DNA from 3 places in the Exiguobacterium sp. UBA6309 genome. Region 2 is predicted to be linked to each of the others. Evidence: predicted binding sites of a transcription regulator. Region 2 holds the regulator's gene; each other region holds the start of a gene.

Region 1 (4,462 bases), on a different contig from region 2:
AGCTGGTATCAAACCAGGCGACGTCATCCTAGAAATCGATGGTAAGTCGACAAAAGGTCAAAAGACGGATCAAGCCGTTAAAAAAATCCGTGGTGAAAAAGGAACGAATGTCGTCCTGACGATTCAGCGTAGCGGACAAGACGCGATGGAGATCACGATTAAACGCGATACGATTCCAATCGAGACGGTCTATACGTCAACGGAGAATGTCAACGGCAAGAAGATTGGTGTCTTACAAGTAACACAGTTCTCGGAACCGACAGCAGAAGAGTTCGAGAAGGGGTTGACGAAACTCGAGAGTCAGAACATTGATGGACTCGTCATCGATGTACGCGGAAATCCGGGTGGTCTTTTGACGGCTGTCTCGAAAATGATCGCTCCGTTCATTCCGAAAGACGTGCCGATTTATCAGGTCGAGAACAATAAAGGCGAGCGCCAGCAGGAATTCGGGAAGGCAGACGAGAAGAAACCATATAACATCGTCGTCTTAGAAGACGGCGGATCGGCCTCAGCGTCCGAGATCCTTGCAGCCGGACTGAAGGAAGGAGCTGGCGCCGAAGTCGTCGGTACGAAGTCGTTCGGGAAAGGGATCGTCCAAAGTGCGTATGATTTGAAGGACGGTAGCGACCTGAAGTTAACGACGAACAAATGGCTGACACCAGACGGGAACTGGATCCACAAAAAAGGGGTCAAGCCGACGGTCGAAGTCAAACAACCGGCGTACTTCAACGTCACGAAGATTCTGACTGATCAAAAGTCACTCGCTGTCGGCGATTACGGAAAATCAGTCGAGAATGCCCACCTTGTCCTCGAAGCGATCGGTTATAAGCCAAAAGGACAGGACGGCTATTTCGGTGACACGATGAAACAAGCTGTCGAGGCTTTGCAAAAGGACGCGAAACTTGACGTCACTGGAAAAATCGATCAGCAGACAGCGGGTGAGATGGAGACGCGTCTCCTGAAGAAACTCCAGGACGATAAGAATGACGTCCAGCGGAAAAAAGCACTCGAGGTCGCTGCACAATAATAAGGAATGGAAAGAGGTCTGAATGCGCGTGGAATTACTCGATGAAATTGGTTGGACCGCGATTAGTCTCATCGCCAGTCCGACCTTGTGGTTAGCACTCCTTGTCAGTTGGGTCATCGGCATCCGGCGTGTCAAACGGGAACGCGGATTGTTTCGCTCCCGGACACACGGCAAACGAAGCGATGTCCTCGAAACACTTTTACCAGGTCTACTCGTCGGTCTCGTCTTGTCCATCGTCAGCAGATGGCTCGGATTGACGCTGACGCCGCAATACGCTCTATTGTTACTCGGACTTTCGAGCGTCCTGCTGTTGATTGGTATCGTACGTTTGAACGTACCGCTCTGGCCGATCGTCTTGCTTGGACTGACCGGCTGGTTCGTGATGGATTCACGTCTTGACTCGATCCGAGCGGTCGAGCCGAAGATGGTTTTATTGCTTGCGGCGTTGACGCTCGTCGCGGAATGTCTCCTCGTCTGGTGGCGCGGGCAGCGGCGTCTGTCACCGTCACTCGTCGTCTCGAAGCGCGGTCGCTTCATCGGTGGGCTGTCGGCAAATAAGCTTTGGCTATTGCCTTTGCTCGTCTTTGTTCCGGGTGACGTGCTTGAAGCCTGGTGGCCACGTTACAGCTTCCCAGAGCTTGTTCCGATCGTGCTTTGGTTACCGATCGGTTTCAGCTTCCTCTTTACGGGTAAGTTGCCGAAAGAATTGATGCGTCCGCTCGTTCAAGGACGTTTGATCACGAGCCTCGTCGCGATTCTATTGACGGTTCTTGCGTACGTGACTGGTCAAGCTGAATGGCTCTACGGAATCGTCTTGTTGCTCGTCCTGCACATTTTGTTGCACCAGCGGGTCAAACGCTTGAACCGGGCACAGACACCGTTGTTCCTCAATGGAACGCGTGGTGCCGTCATTCTTGGAACGCTACCTGATAAACCGGCTGCTGAGATGGGCTTGATTCCAGGTGAAGCGATCTATAAGGTCAATGGTGAGAAGGTCGATTCGGAAGCATCGTTCTACGAAGCCATCCAAAAACACAAACCGTATCTGCGTCTTGAAGTCATGAACCATAACGGTGACATCCGGTTTGCGCAACGTGCCTTTTATGAACAAGATCATCATGAACTTGGTATCCTGTTCGTCAACGAGCCGGTCCATGGTCGCACTAAAGTGCGGTCCTTACATTAACGAGTACATCCCTGTCACGGAACAGCCGTGACGGGGATTTTTTTGTTGGCAGAAAAATCGAGGATCAACACTCGAAGCAAAAAGAAACTTTTGCATTTTCGAAAAAAAGGGTAACTTCCTAAAAGGAGCACTTCATAATCGAATGTTTGTTCGTAAAGTGGTACAATAAAAATAGATTTTTTAACGTGATGAGGGGGAAGCAAACGATGGATTTTGAACTCGTTTCACCATTTGAACCAGGCGGTGATCAACCGACGGCAATCGAAAAATTGGTGACTGGGCTAAAACAAGGCGAACGACATCAGACGTTGCTTGGGGCGACCGGTACCGGGAAGACGTTCACGGTCTCGAACGTCATCAAGGAAATCAAGAAACCGACGCTCGTCCTTGCCCACAACAAAACACTAGCGGGACAACTCTACTCGGAGTTCAAGGAATTCTTCCCGAACAATGCGGTCGAATACTTCGTTAGTTTTTATGATTATTACCAACCGGAAGCGTACGTCCCATCGACGGATACGTTCATTGAGAAGGACTCTTCGATCAACGACGAGATTGATAAACTACGTCACTCGGCAACGTCCGCCTTGTTCGAACGGGAGGACGTCTTGATCGTCGCGTCCGTTTCGTGTATCTATGGTCTCGGTAACCCGGAAGAGTACAACAACCACGTTTTGTCACTGCGTGTCGGCAATGAGATGGGGCGAAACGAGATGCTCCGTCGTCTAATCGACATTCAGTATGAGCGTAACGACATCGACTTCCAGCGTGGACGGTTCCGCGTCCGCGGAGACGTCGTCGAAATCTTCCCGGCGTCACGCGACGAACAGTGTGTCCGGGTCGAGTTCTTCGGTGACGAGATTGAACGGATCCGTGACATGGATCCGCTGACAGGTGAGATCGTCGCGGACCGCGAGCACATCTCGATCTTCCCGGCGTCCCACTTCGTGACGGGGGATACCCGTCTACAGAAAGCGATCGCGAACATCGAGAAGGAACTTGAAGTGCAGCTTGCGAAGTTACGCGAAGACAATCAGTTGCTTGAAGCGCAACGGCTCGAACAACGGACGAACTACGATCTTGAGATGATGCGTGAGATGGGCTATTGTTCCGGAATCGAGAACTACTCGCGTCACTTGAACTTGATGCCGGAAGGGGCAACACCGTATACGTTGCTTGATTACTTCCCGAAGGACTTCTTACTCGTTGCCGATGAGTCACACGTCACACTGCCGCAAATTCGCGGGATGTATAACGGAGATCAGGCGCGGAAACAAGTCCTCGTCGATCACGGTTTCCGTCTTCCGTCGGCAAAAGATAACCGTCCGTTACGGTTCGAGGAGTTCGAGGAAAAAATCAGTCAGGCGATCTATATCTCGGCGACACCAGGACCGTATGAACTCGAACATTCGAAAGAGATGGTCGAGCAAATCATCCGTCCGACCGGTCTCGTCGATCCGACGATCGAGATTCATCCGATCACGGGACAAATCGATTACTTGATGGATAACATCCGTGACCGGGTCGCGAAGAACGAACGTGTTCTCGTGACGACACTGACGAAGAAGATGGCAGAAGACTTGACCGATTACTTGAAAGAGAATGGTGTCAAGGTCAACTATATGCACTCGGAGATCAAGACACTCGAACGGATTGAAATCATCCGTGACTTACGACTCGGAAAATATGATGTCCTCGTCGGGATCAACTTATTACGAGAAGGACTCGATATTCCGGAAGTCTCACTCGTGACGATTCTTGATGCCGATAAGGAAGGCTTCCTCCGGTCGGACCGTTCGCTGATTCAAACGATTGGTCGGGCGGCGCGGAACGCGGAAGGACACGTCATCTTGTTTGCCGATAAAGTCACCGATTCGATGCAACGGGCGATCGATGAGACGGAACGCCGTCGCGCGATCCAGATGGCGTTCAACGAAGAACATGGCATTACGCCGCAGACGATCAAAAAAGACGTGCGTGGTGTCATTAGTACGACAATCGAGAACGACGATACCGTCGAAAAACTCGAGAAGTTCAACAAACTCAAAAAACCGGAGCGTGAAACGTTGCTTGAACAGCTTGACCAAGAGATGCGTCAAGCGGCGAAAGACATGCAGTTCGAGCGAGCTGCTGAGCTCCGCGACCTCATATTAGAATTGAAAGCAGGTGCCTAAGTTGGGAGAAAAGAAGAATCAGATTATCATCAAAGGCGCTCGCGTCAATAATCTACAAAACATCGATGTCGAAAT
Region 2 (4,462 bases):
CACATTAAAATGAATGCGCTATCTATAGCCGTTCTATCGACTCATACAGGATGCATGAATCCATGAAAGATCGCTATTAAGATGTATTGCTATCGTACAATGTTTCCTCACCTACTCACTCTAAACAAAAAAGATACTCGCTCTAAACAAAAAAGATACTCGCTCTAAACAAAAAAGATACTCGCTCTAAACAAAAAAGAGGTCCGCTTGACGCGAGACCTCTTTTTTCTATAAAAGAAACGAACGATTATTGTTTATTCCGTTCTTCTTCTTGTGCTTGTTTCAATTTCTCAGGTGTTACGTCCGTTCCCTCTTCATCGACGATTTTCATGCCCATGAGTTGGTTTTTGAACGATCCACGGAATGCTGCGAGATACGCTGCACGTAATTCTTTTTGCTCTGCCGTTTCCGCTTCCGATAACGGCTCAACTTTTGATTTATTCGCTAATGAATTGATTCGATCTAATTGTTCTTGTGATAACATGGAATCCCTCTTTCTTTATGACTCAAACTTGAGTTGTTCAATTGTATTCTTACTGTAAAAGAGCTTATAAAAAAAAGCAAGTTAACCGCGTCAGTCGACGGGTTACTTGCTTCTCATTCCGGGCTAGGTGTCAGTTCGCGGTATTCAAGATATCGACGATTGACCGTTGCTTTTGAAATATCATGCCCCATCCCCCGCAAGGTGATGGCGATATCAGAAAACGTCAATCCGAGTTCTCGAAGACGTACAATTTCTTCGATCGGTACGTCTTTTCGACTACGTCCTGCGTTCTCTCCTTGACGATTGAGATTTCGTTCCGGGCGAAAACCTTGTTCAACTGCTCGCCGCATGCCACGGGCGATTTTTGCATTATGCAGTTTACGTTGGTATTCTTCCACGAGTGAGACGATCTCAAGGACCATCGCTTCTGCATCCGCAAGTTGATATTCTCCATCTGAATCAAGCGTCATCAAGCGGACCCCATGTTTTTTGAATGTATGCAAAATAGCGATTTTTGCATTCCCTCGACCAATCCGTGTATCATCTGTCACCAGGACCGCATCTACCGTATCGCGTGTCACATAATCAAGAACTGTTAGCATCCCTTCCCGATCAACATCATATCCACTCTCTTTTTCAGAGACGATGTCCACGACATCAAATCCCTTTTGAGAAGCAACCTTCGAAAGCTCCATCCGTTGGCGTTCAATCGAACTATCTTGTGCTTCTTTTTCGGTCGATACTCGACAATAAATCACGACCTTCATCGTACCTCACATCCCTGTTCGTTCTTTCACAACTTTTCCATTTTGTCATTGTTGTGCGATTGGTACAACGATTTTGCTTTTTGAGATGACATGTTTTGTCTCAACATCATTATTTTTGATCAACCAGTTGACGTATTCCTCATCTGACATCGAACCGTCATTGTAGACTTCAGCAATTTGTTCGACTGTAGCGTTCTCATCGACCGTAACGGAAGCCGTCATCAATTGCGCTACTTTTTCATCTGGGCGTGGTGTGAGTAAAAAGATCACGAAGGCAATACTTAATGCATAGAAGAGAATAGAAAAAGCATGAGTACGAATCGTATGAATCATCATGAATCCCTCCAAATATGAAATGAATGAGTTAGAATAAACGTTCGCGGAACAATTGTTCGCATAACTCATAATAAACACAGAACCCGTGTTCGGTCAACACAAAATGTCGAACAATTGTTTGTACGCTCATTTGTTCTATGTTATAGTGAATTTAGAAACATATATTCTTACATTTCAAAATTCAATCCAGAAAGAGGTGGCAATTCGTATGCGGAAAATGTCTAAGCGCCAACAAGAGATTCTCGACTACATCGTCTCTGAAGTGAAACTGAAGGGGTATCCACCATCAGTTCGTGAAATCGGAGAAGCAGTCGGACTCGCGTCTAGCTCGACGGTACACGGTCATTTGGATCGACTCGAGAAACGGGGAATGATTCGCCGTGACCCGACGAAACCACGTGCGATTGAGATATTGCTTGATAAGCCTGAAGAAATCACGGAAGCCATCGTTCATGTTCCCGTCATCGGGAAAGTCACAGCTGGTCTTCCGATTACAGCGATTGAAAACATCGAAGAACAATTCCCGCTTCCTGCACATTATGTAGGAAACGAAACGGTCTTCATGTTGACGATCGATGGGGAATCAATGATTAACGCAGGTATTCTTGACGGCGATCGTGTCATCGTACGCCAACAAAACACAGCAGAAAACGGAGAAATCGTCGTAGCTATGACCGAAGATAGCGAAGCGACGGTGAAACGGTTCTTCTTAGAAGATCAACAGGTACGTCTACAACCAGAAAATGACTCGATGGATCCGATGTATTTCGATAATGTCTCCATTCTTGGTAAGGTAATCGGCGTGTATCGGACGATTCATTGACGGAGGGACCAGTTACGACTGGTCTTTTTTCATGCCTTCAGGAAATGTACATGATACCGTCAATACCGTCGCACTGACGGGTTACGTTGCGTATTCGGTCGCAACGCAACAAACCGATTGGTTACCGACTGCCATCGGTATCGCTGTCGGTACGCTTTGGTTGTCACCTGACCTCGATTTAAAGTCAGAACCGTATTATCGCTTTGGACCATTTCGAGTCCTGTGGATGCCTTATGTGAAGATCATGCCCCACCGCTCGATCTGGTCACACGGATTGATCATTGGGGATGTCATTCGACTCCTTTATAGTGCTGCACTTGTGATTCCCTTATTATTTCTCAGCTTGTATTTTCAAGTCATCGCGTCAGAGACCATCGATTCCTGGTTCGCTTCCCTACCCGCTTTTGTCATTGGTATCATGGTGGCGAGTACAATTCATATCCTACTAGATTATTCCAGTAGTTGGTTTCGACCTAAAAAAAGAAAAAAGCGTCGTCGTTAACACCTCTTTTGCTTGCTTGCAGGCAAGACGAGGTGTTTTACTATCCAATTTTTCGTATCTTTAAACATTAAAATAAAAAATTTCCATTCCTATATTTCAATTATATGTATTGAAAACGTTATCAAATCGGAGTAATTTAAAGTAGAAAGACCATTATTTGCTTTAATCCAAAGGGAGGGTTTTTGCATGAATAACTTTGTACTAGAAATGATCGGTACGATGATCCTCATTCTGCTCGGGGATGGTGTCGTCGCCGGTGTCGTCTTGAGAAAGACGAAGTCCGAAAACAGCGGATGGATTGTCATCACGTTCGCTTGGGGTCTTGCCGTCATGACAGGAGCATTCGTCGCTGCTGAGAGTGGAGCGCACTTGAACCCTGCTTTAACAATTGCACTTGCTTTAAACTCTGATTTACCGTGGGCAGACGTTCCTGTCTATATTGCCGGACAACTTGTCGGAGCTTTCATCGGCGCCATTCTCGTTTGGCTTCATTACATGAAACATTTTGAAGCGACTGATGATCAAGCTGCAAAACTCGGTGTGTTCGCAACAGGTCCAGCGATTCGCCATACGCCGTCGAACTTGATTTCTGAAATCATCGGGACATTCGTTCTCGTCTTCGGTATCTTGGCGCTCGGTTTAACGACATTCGGTGACGGCTTAAAACCACTTATCGTCGGTTTACTCGTCGTCGTCATCGGTCTATCACTTGGTGGTACAACAGGATATGCCATCAACCCGGCCCGTGACCTTGGACCGCGTATCGCACATGCTATCTTACCGATTCCGAATAAAGGGTCATCTGACTGGGGCTACTCATGGATTCCAGTTGTTGGTCCAATCATCGGCGGAGCGCTTGCCGTGTTCATCTATCAATTGATCTACTAAGATCACGTTTCACAAACACATACCGCTCAAGGGGGATTTCGAAATGGAAAACAAGTATATCCTAGCACTCGACCAAGGTACGACAAGCTCACGTGCGATCATCTTCGATCACGACGGGAAAATCGTCAACTCGGCACAACGGGAATTCAAGCAATACTTCCCGCAACCAGGCTGGGTCGAGCACGATGCAAACGAAATCTGGGGTTCGATTCTTGCTGTCATGGCTGAAGCACTCGGAACAGCAGATATCAAACCTGAGCAAATCGCCGGAATCGGAATCACGAACCAACGTGAAACGACAGTGGTCTGGAACAAAGAAACAGGCAAACCGGTTTATCACGCGCTCGTTTGGCAATCACGTCAAACGTCTGGTATCTGTGACGACTTAAAAGAACAAGGTTTGAATCAGAAGTTCCGTGATAAAACAGGACTTTTGATTGATGCCTACTTCTCTGGTACGAAAGTCAAATGGATTCTCGACAATGTCGAAGGCGCACGTGAGCAAGCAGAGAACGGTGAATTACTCTTCGGTACGATCGATACGTGGCTCGTTTGGAAACTGTCTGGTGGAAAAACGCATATCACGGATTACACGAACGCTTCACGAACATTGATGTACAACATCTATGAGCAAAAATGGGATGAAGAGTTGCTCGATATCC
Region 3 (4,462 bases), on a different contig from region 2:
AGTTGTTAGAAACTGCCGAACAACATGCGCGCGATCATCAGATGCATAAGCTGATTCTCTTTACCTTCCCGTTCAATAAAATCGGACAAAAGCTCTATATCCGTTCCGGATTCCGGATTGTTGGGACATTTAAGGAACAAGGTCGCTTGAACGGCGAATATGTCGACGTCATGGCGATGGAGAAACGCTTACGATAGGATTCATTGAATGCCAGACAGGGAATAGTCAATCCGAGTCATTGAGAGAGGATGAACCTAATGGATATTCAACAAATTCGTAATGCAACACTCGTTGTCACGTATGCCAATCAAGTCTTACTGATTGATCCGTTCCTTGGCGAAAAAGGCAGCTTACCTCCCTTCGGTCAAACACCGAATGCCGTCGCCAATCCACTCGTCGACTTACCGGTCGATGTCAAGACACTGCTTGATCCTGACGCAATCTTCGTCACGCACCTGCATGCCGATCATTTCGACGATGCTGCAAAACAACTTCTACCCAAGCATTTGCCACTCTATGCGCAGCAAGAAGACGACGCGCAACAAATCCGAGAAGCCGGCTTCACGAACGTTTCTTCCTTCGATTCCGGTGTAACGATCGGTGATATCCAAGTCCATCGAACAGGTGGACAGCATGGTGTCGGTGAAATCGGCGAACGGATGGGACGTGTGTCTGGGCTCGTCCTGACCCATTCGGACGAACCGACACTTTATATCGCAGGTGATACGATCTGGTGTGACGAGGTCGCGCATGCGATCGAACAACATACGCCCGATATCATCGTCGTCAACAGTGGCGCCGCCCAGTTCTTGACGGGAGAGCCGATCACGATGTCACAGCGTGATCTCCTTGCCGTACACGAAGCGGCGGCGGAAGCGACGATCATCGTCTCGCACCTCGAGTCCGTCAATCACTGTCTCCTGCGGCGCGACATGATTGCTGACTTTTTAGCCGCCTTCCACCTTTCTGCCCATTTCCTGATTCCAGAGGATGGCGAAACGATGTCATTTTAAGAACAGTAATCTTCATTGAAAAGAAGTCCTGCTTTTCGAGTAACAATCGAAAGCAGGACTTCTTTTTGTTATGGAATGACAAGACCTAACAAGCGAGCAAAGGCAACTGCTTGCTCTTCCGTAATGACAGCACCTGGTAAAAATCGCGGATCGATCGTAATACCAGAGAGCTCCGTCTGCCGGAGGTCGAGACCTTTTAACGGCGTTTCAATCCATTGACTACCCGTAAGCCGGACCGCTTCGAGTTTCCACTGGGTCGGTTTCACTTCGAAGAACTGTGCTTCTTTCATCGTCGTTTCGCTCCAGTGTTGGTGACGGACCGTACTGCGAATGAACTGTGCGTAATCTGCAAGTCCTTCCTGAATCGTCAAATGGTCTAGCGTACAATCTTCGAACTGAACACCCGTCATCCGGCATCCGACGAAGGACACGCGGTGAAAACGAGTTTCTTGGAAGTGACATCCCGTTAAGTCACATTGCTCAAAACGGATATCTTCGAACGAACCACGGTCAAAGGTGAGATTCGCGAACGAGACATTTTGAAAACACACTTGATAGGCATCGATGCGTTCTGTCAGTTCACTCGGCATCGACTCTTTCTCATAACGCGCCCCTTTCAGATACGGGTCATCGATTTCGACTTGATCGAACGTCTCTGGTTGAAGCGTTTTCGGTAATTCTGGTAAACGGATAACGATCTCTTTCATAAAAATTCCCCCTTTTTCTCTCCCTTAGTGTATCAAACTCCTTTTATATGAGGGAAAATCGTTCAAATTCCCCTTTTTTCAACAGTTTTTATTTTGAGACACTTTGAGACCATGCTATAGTCAAAGAAAATCAAAATAAGAACATACGTTCTTTTATGTAAAGGAGTGATTCAAATGTTTCCTTCCGTCGTTTTACCACAAGATAAACGTATTTTTTGTGTCGACAGTGTGTCCTTCTACGCCAGTTGTGAATGCCAGTATCGCAATCTCCCTCCCTTGACGACACGCCTAGCGGTCGTCTCCGATTTAAAACGAAGCGGATCCGTCATTCTCGCTGCCACCCCTGCCTTAAAAGCACTAGGAATCAAGACAGCCGGTCGACTATATGAAATCGAGCAATTGCCATACGCTGTTCGTCGCACGATTCAACTTGTCGAACCACGCATGCTCGCTTATATGAAGACGTCAATACGTGTCCTTGATGTCCTGCACCAATTCGCCCCACCTGAAGCGATCCGCGTCTATTCGATTGACGAAAGCTTCATTGACATGACCGGAACCGATCGCCTATTTGGTTCCGACCTGCAAGCTGCCCTCAAAATTAAAGAAGCGATCCTGAAACAGACCGGCATCCACGTCCGGATCGGGATTGGTCCAAATAACGTCATCGCGAAACTGACCCTTGATTTAATCGGGAAAAAAGAAGGCATCGCGCGATGTGGATATGCCGACGTCGCACGACGTCTTCATGATTTTCCGATTCGGAAGATGTGGGGGGTCGGACACCGTATGGAACAACATCTGCAGATGATGGGGATTGAAACAATCGGTGATCTTGCAATGCGCCCTGTCGAAGAGTTGCACGAACGATTCGGTGTCATCGGTGCCGAACTATGGCACCACGCTTGGGGTCTTGACGCGTCACCGACACTTCTTGCGCCTCGTCATCTGTTCGAGAAAGCCCCTCAACGGACGATCGGACACGGTGTGACCTTAATGCAGGACTATTATCAGTTCGAACGTATCCGGAATGTGCTCAACGAACTCGTGCAGGATGTTGCCGCACGTTGCCGCTTTTCGAATCAAGTCGGTTGGACCGTTCACATCGGCGTCCGCTATTCTCGAAACGTCGTCCGAAGTGGTTTCTCGCGTCAAGTGCGGTTGCCTTATCCGACATCCGATGAACGAATCATTCTGCGTCACGTCTTACAATTATTCGAACCGAATTGGCTCGACGGAGAACCTGTTCGTTTTTTATCCGTCGCAGTGGGGCATTTGACTGCCGATCAAGGCACCTTACAGTTGTCTTTGTTCGAGGATAATGCGCGGCTCTGGAAACGACGACGGTTATTAAAAGCAATGGATGTCGTCAACCTCCGCTACGGAAAAGGAACGATTCGCCTCGCTGTCTCGTTTCTTGATACGAGTGTCGCCAAACGTCGTCTTCGTTTCGTCGGCGGTCATCCGGGAGGTGATCTTCATGACAGCGTATCGTGATCGAGGAAATTTAAAATGGATTCCTTTTCTCATGCCGGAACATTTGCAACTGTTGCGGGAATATTATGTCCAGATGCATCAGCTCGACTTGCCTGAAATTGATGAACAGTTGCAAGAATCATGGCACTTTCTGCTTCAAGAAGCTTTAATAGAAGGAAACGAACTTGAAATCACGTATTATAAGGAAAGTAGCTACGTGACGGTCGTCGGTTTCGTGGAACGACTAGAACCCGAACGTTCCGTTCTCTTTCTGCGCGGACGTGAAGTCATTGAAATTCCCTTCACACGAATCGTCCGGATCGAAAACGGGTAAGCTCTCATACAGATGGATGCTTTAAATCGTGCCCGGAAAGAAGGAATAGTCATGTTGGATTGGTTTACTTCCCTCCCCGTCGTCGTGCAAGCATTGCTTGCCGGAATGATGACTTGGGGGTTAACCGCACTTGGTGCGGCACTCGTTTTCGTCTTTACGACGATTGAAAAACGCGTCATGAACATGATGCTCGGTTTTGCTGCCGGCGTCATGATTGCTGCGTCATTTTGGTCGTTGCTTGCTCCTGCGATCGAGTTCACAGAGCAAGATGGTGGAATCGCTTGGATTCCTGCCGCCATCGGTTTTCTCGCTGGTGGATTTTTCGTCCGTTTGCTTGACTTCGTCACACCGCATTTGCACTTATCTGCACCACTCGAGACGGCTGAAGGTCCTTCGACAGGACTCAAGAAAACGACGTTATTATTTCTTGCGATCACGTTGCATAATATTCCCGAAGGACTTGCGATTGGTGTCGCTTTTGGTGCCGCTGCCTTGAACATGGACGGTGCGACCGTCGCCGGTGCCTTGACGCTCGCACTCGGTATTGGGATACAAAACATGCCGGAGGGGGCTGCCCTATCGATTCCACTACGCGGTGAAGGGATGTCGCGTCGGCGGGCCTTCCATTACGGTCAATTGTCAGCGATCGTCGAACCAATTGCCGCGATGGTCGGAGCAGCCGCAGTCTTCTTCGTTCAACCGCTTCTACCGTATGCGTTATCGTTTGCTGCCGGAGCGATGATTTTCGTCGTCGTCGAAGAATTGATTCCGGAGTCACAAGCAGAGAACGGATCCGATTTAGCAACGCTTGGTTTGATGGTCGGTTTTACGGTCATGATGATTCTCGATGTCGCACTCGGGTAATCTAAAAATATGCGATCATCTCCTCAAAAGAGGAAATGATCGCATATTTGTTCATGCACGTATCTTTA

What was found. Region 2 encodes LexA, which represses DNA repair genes until DNA is damaged. Its sites were predicted from a motif close to CGAACATATGTTCG; they were not measured.
Region 1: uvrB (excinuclease ABC subunit UvrB) is a predicted target of LexA. The motif match lies at 2,353-2,366, and genes of this name have one in related genera.
Region 3: B3M90_RS03390 (DNA polymerase thumb domain-containing protein) is a predicted target of LexA. The motif match lies at 1,859-1,872, and genes of this name have one in related genera.

What each region holds. Positions count from the first base shown of each region.
Region 1 is NZ_DJTL01000025.1:386,932-391,393, reverse strand. It holds gene B3M90_RS08430 (S41 family peptidase) at 1-1,027, shown strand, start outside; gene B3M90_RS08425 (PDZ domain-containing protein) at 1,050-2,213, shown strand; gene uvrB (excinuclease ABC subunit UvrB) at 2,420-4,387, shown strand; gene uvrA (excinuclease ABC subunit UvrA) at 4,389-4,462, shown strand, end outside.
Region 2 is NZ_DJTL01000005.1:54,239-58,700, reverse strand. It holds gene B3M90_RS00415 (DUF896 domain-containing protein) at 248-484, opposite strand; gene B3M90_RS00410 (YneB family resolvase-like protein) at 598-1,251, opposite strand; gene yneA (cell division suppressor protein YneA) at 1,297-1,584, opposite strand; gene lexA (transcriptional repressor LexA) at 1,796-2,410, shown strand; gene B3M90_RS00395 (metal-binding protein) at 2,442-2,912, shown strand; gene B3M90_RS00390 (MIP/aquaporin family protein) at 3,099-3,800, shown strand; gene glpK (glycerol kinase GlpK) at 3,844-4,462, shown strand, end outside.
Region 3 is NZ_DJTL01000012.1:20,041-24,502, forward strand. It holds gene B3M90_RS03375 (arsinothricin resistance N-acetyltransferase ArsN1 family A) at 1-197, shown strand, start outside; gene B3M90_RS03380 (MBL fold metallo-hydrolase) at 258-1,013, shown strand; gene B3M90_RS03385 (pentapeptide repeat-containing protein) at 1,082-1,720, opposite strand; gene B3M90_RS03390 (DNA polymerase thumb domain-containing protein) at 1,895-3,217, shown strand; gene B3M90_RS03395 (YolD-like family protein) at 3,201-3,530, shown strand; gene B3M90_RS03400 (ZIP family metal transporter) at 3,582-4,394, shown strand; gene B3M90_RS03405 (heavy metal translocating P-type ATPase) at 4,446-4,462, opposite strand, start outside.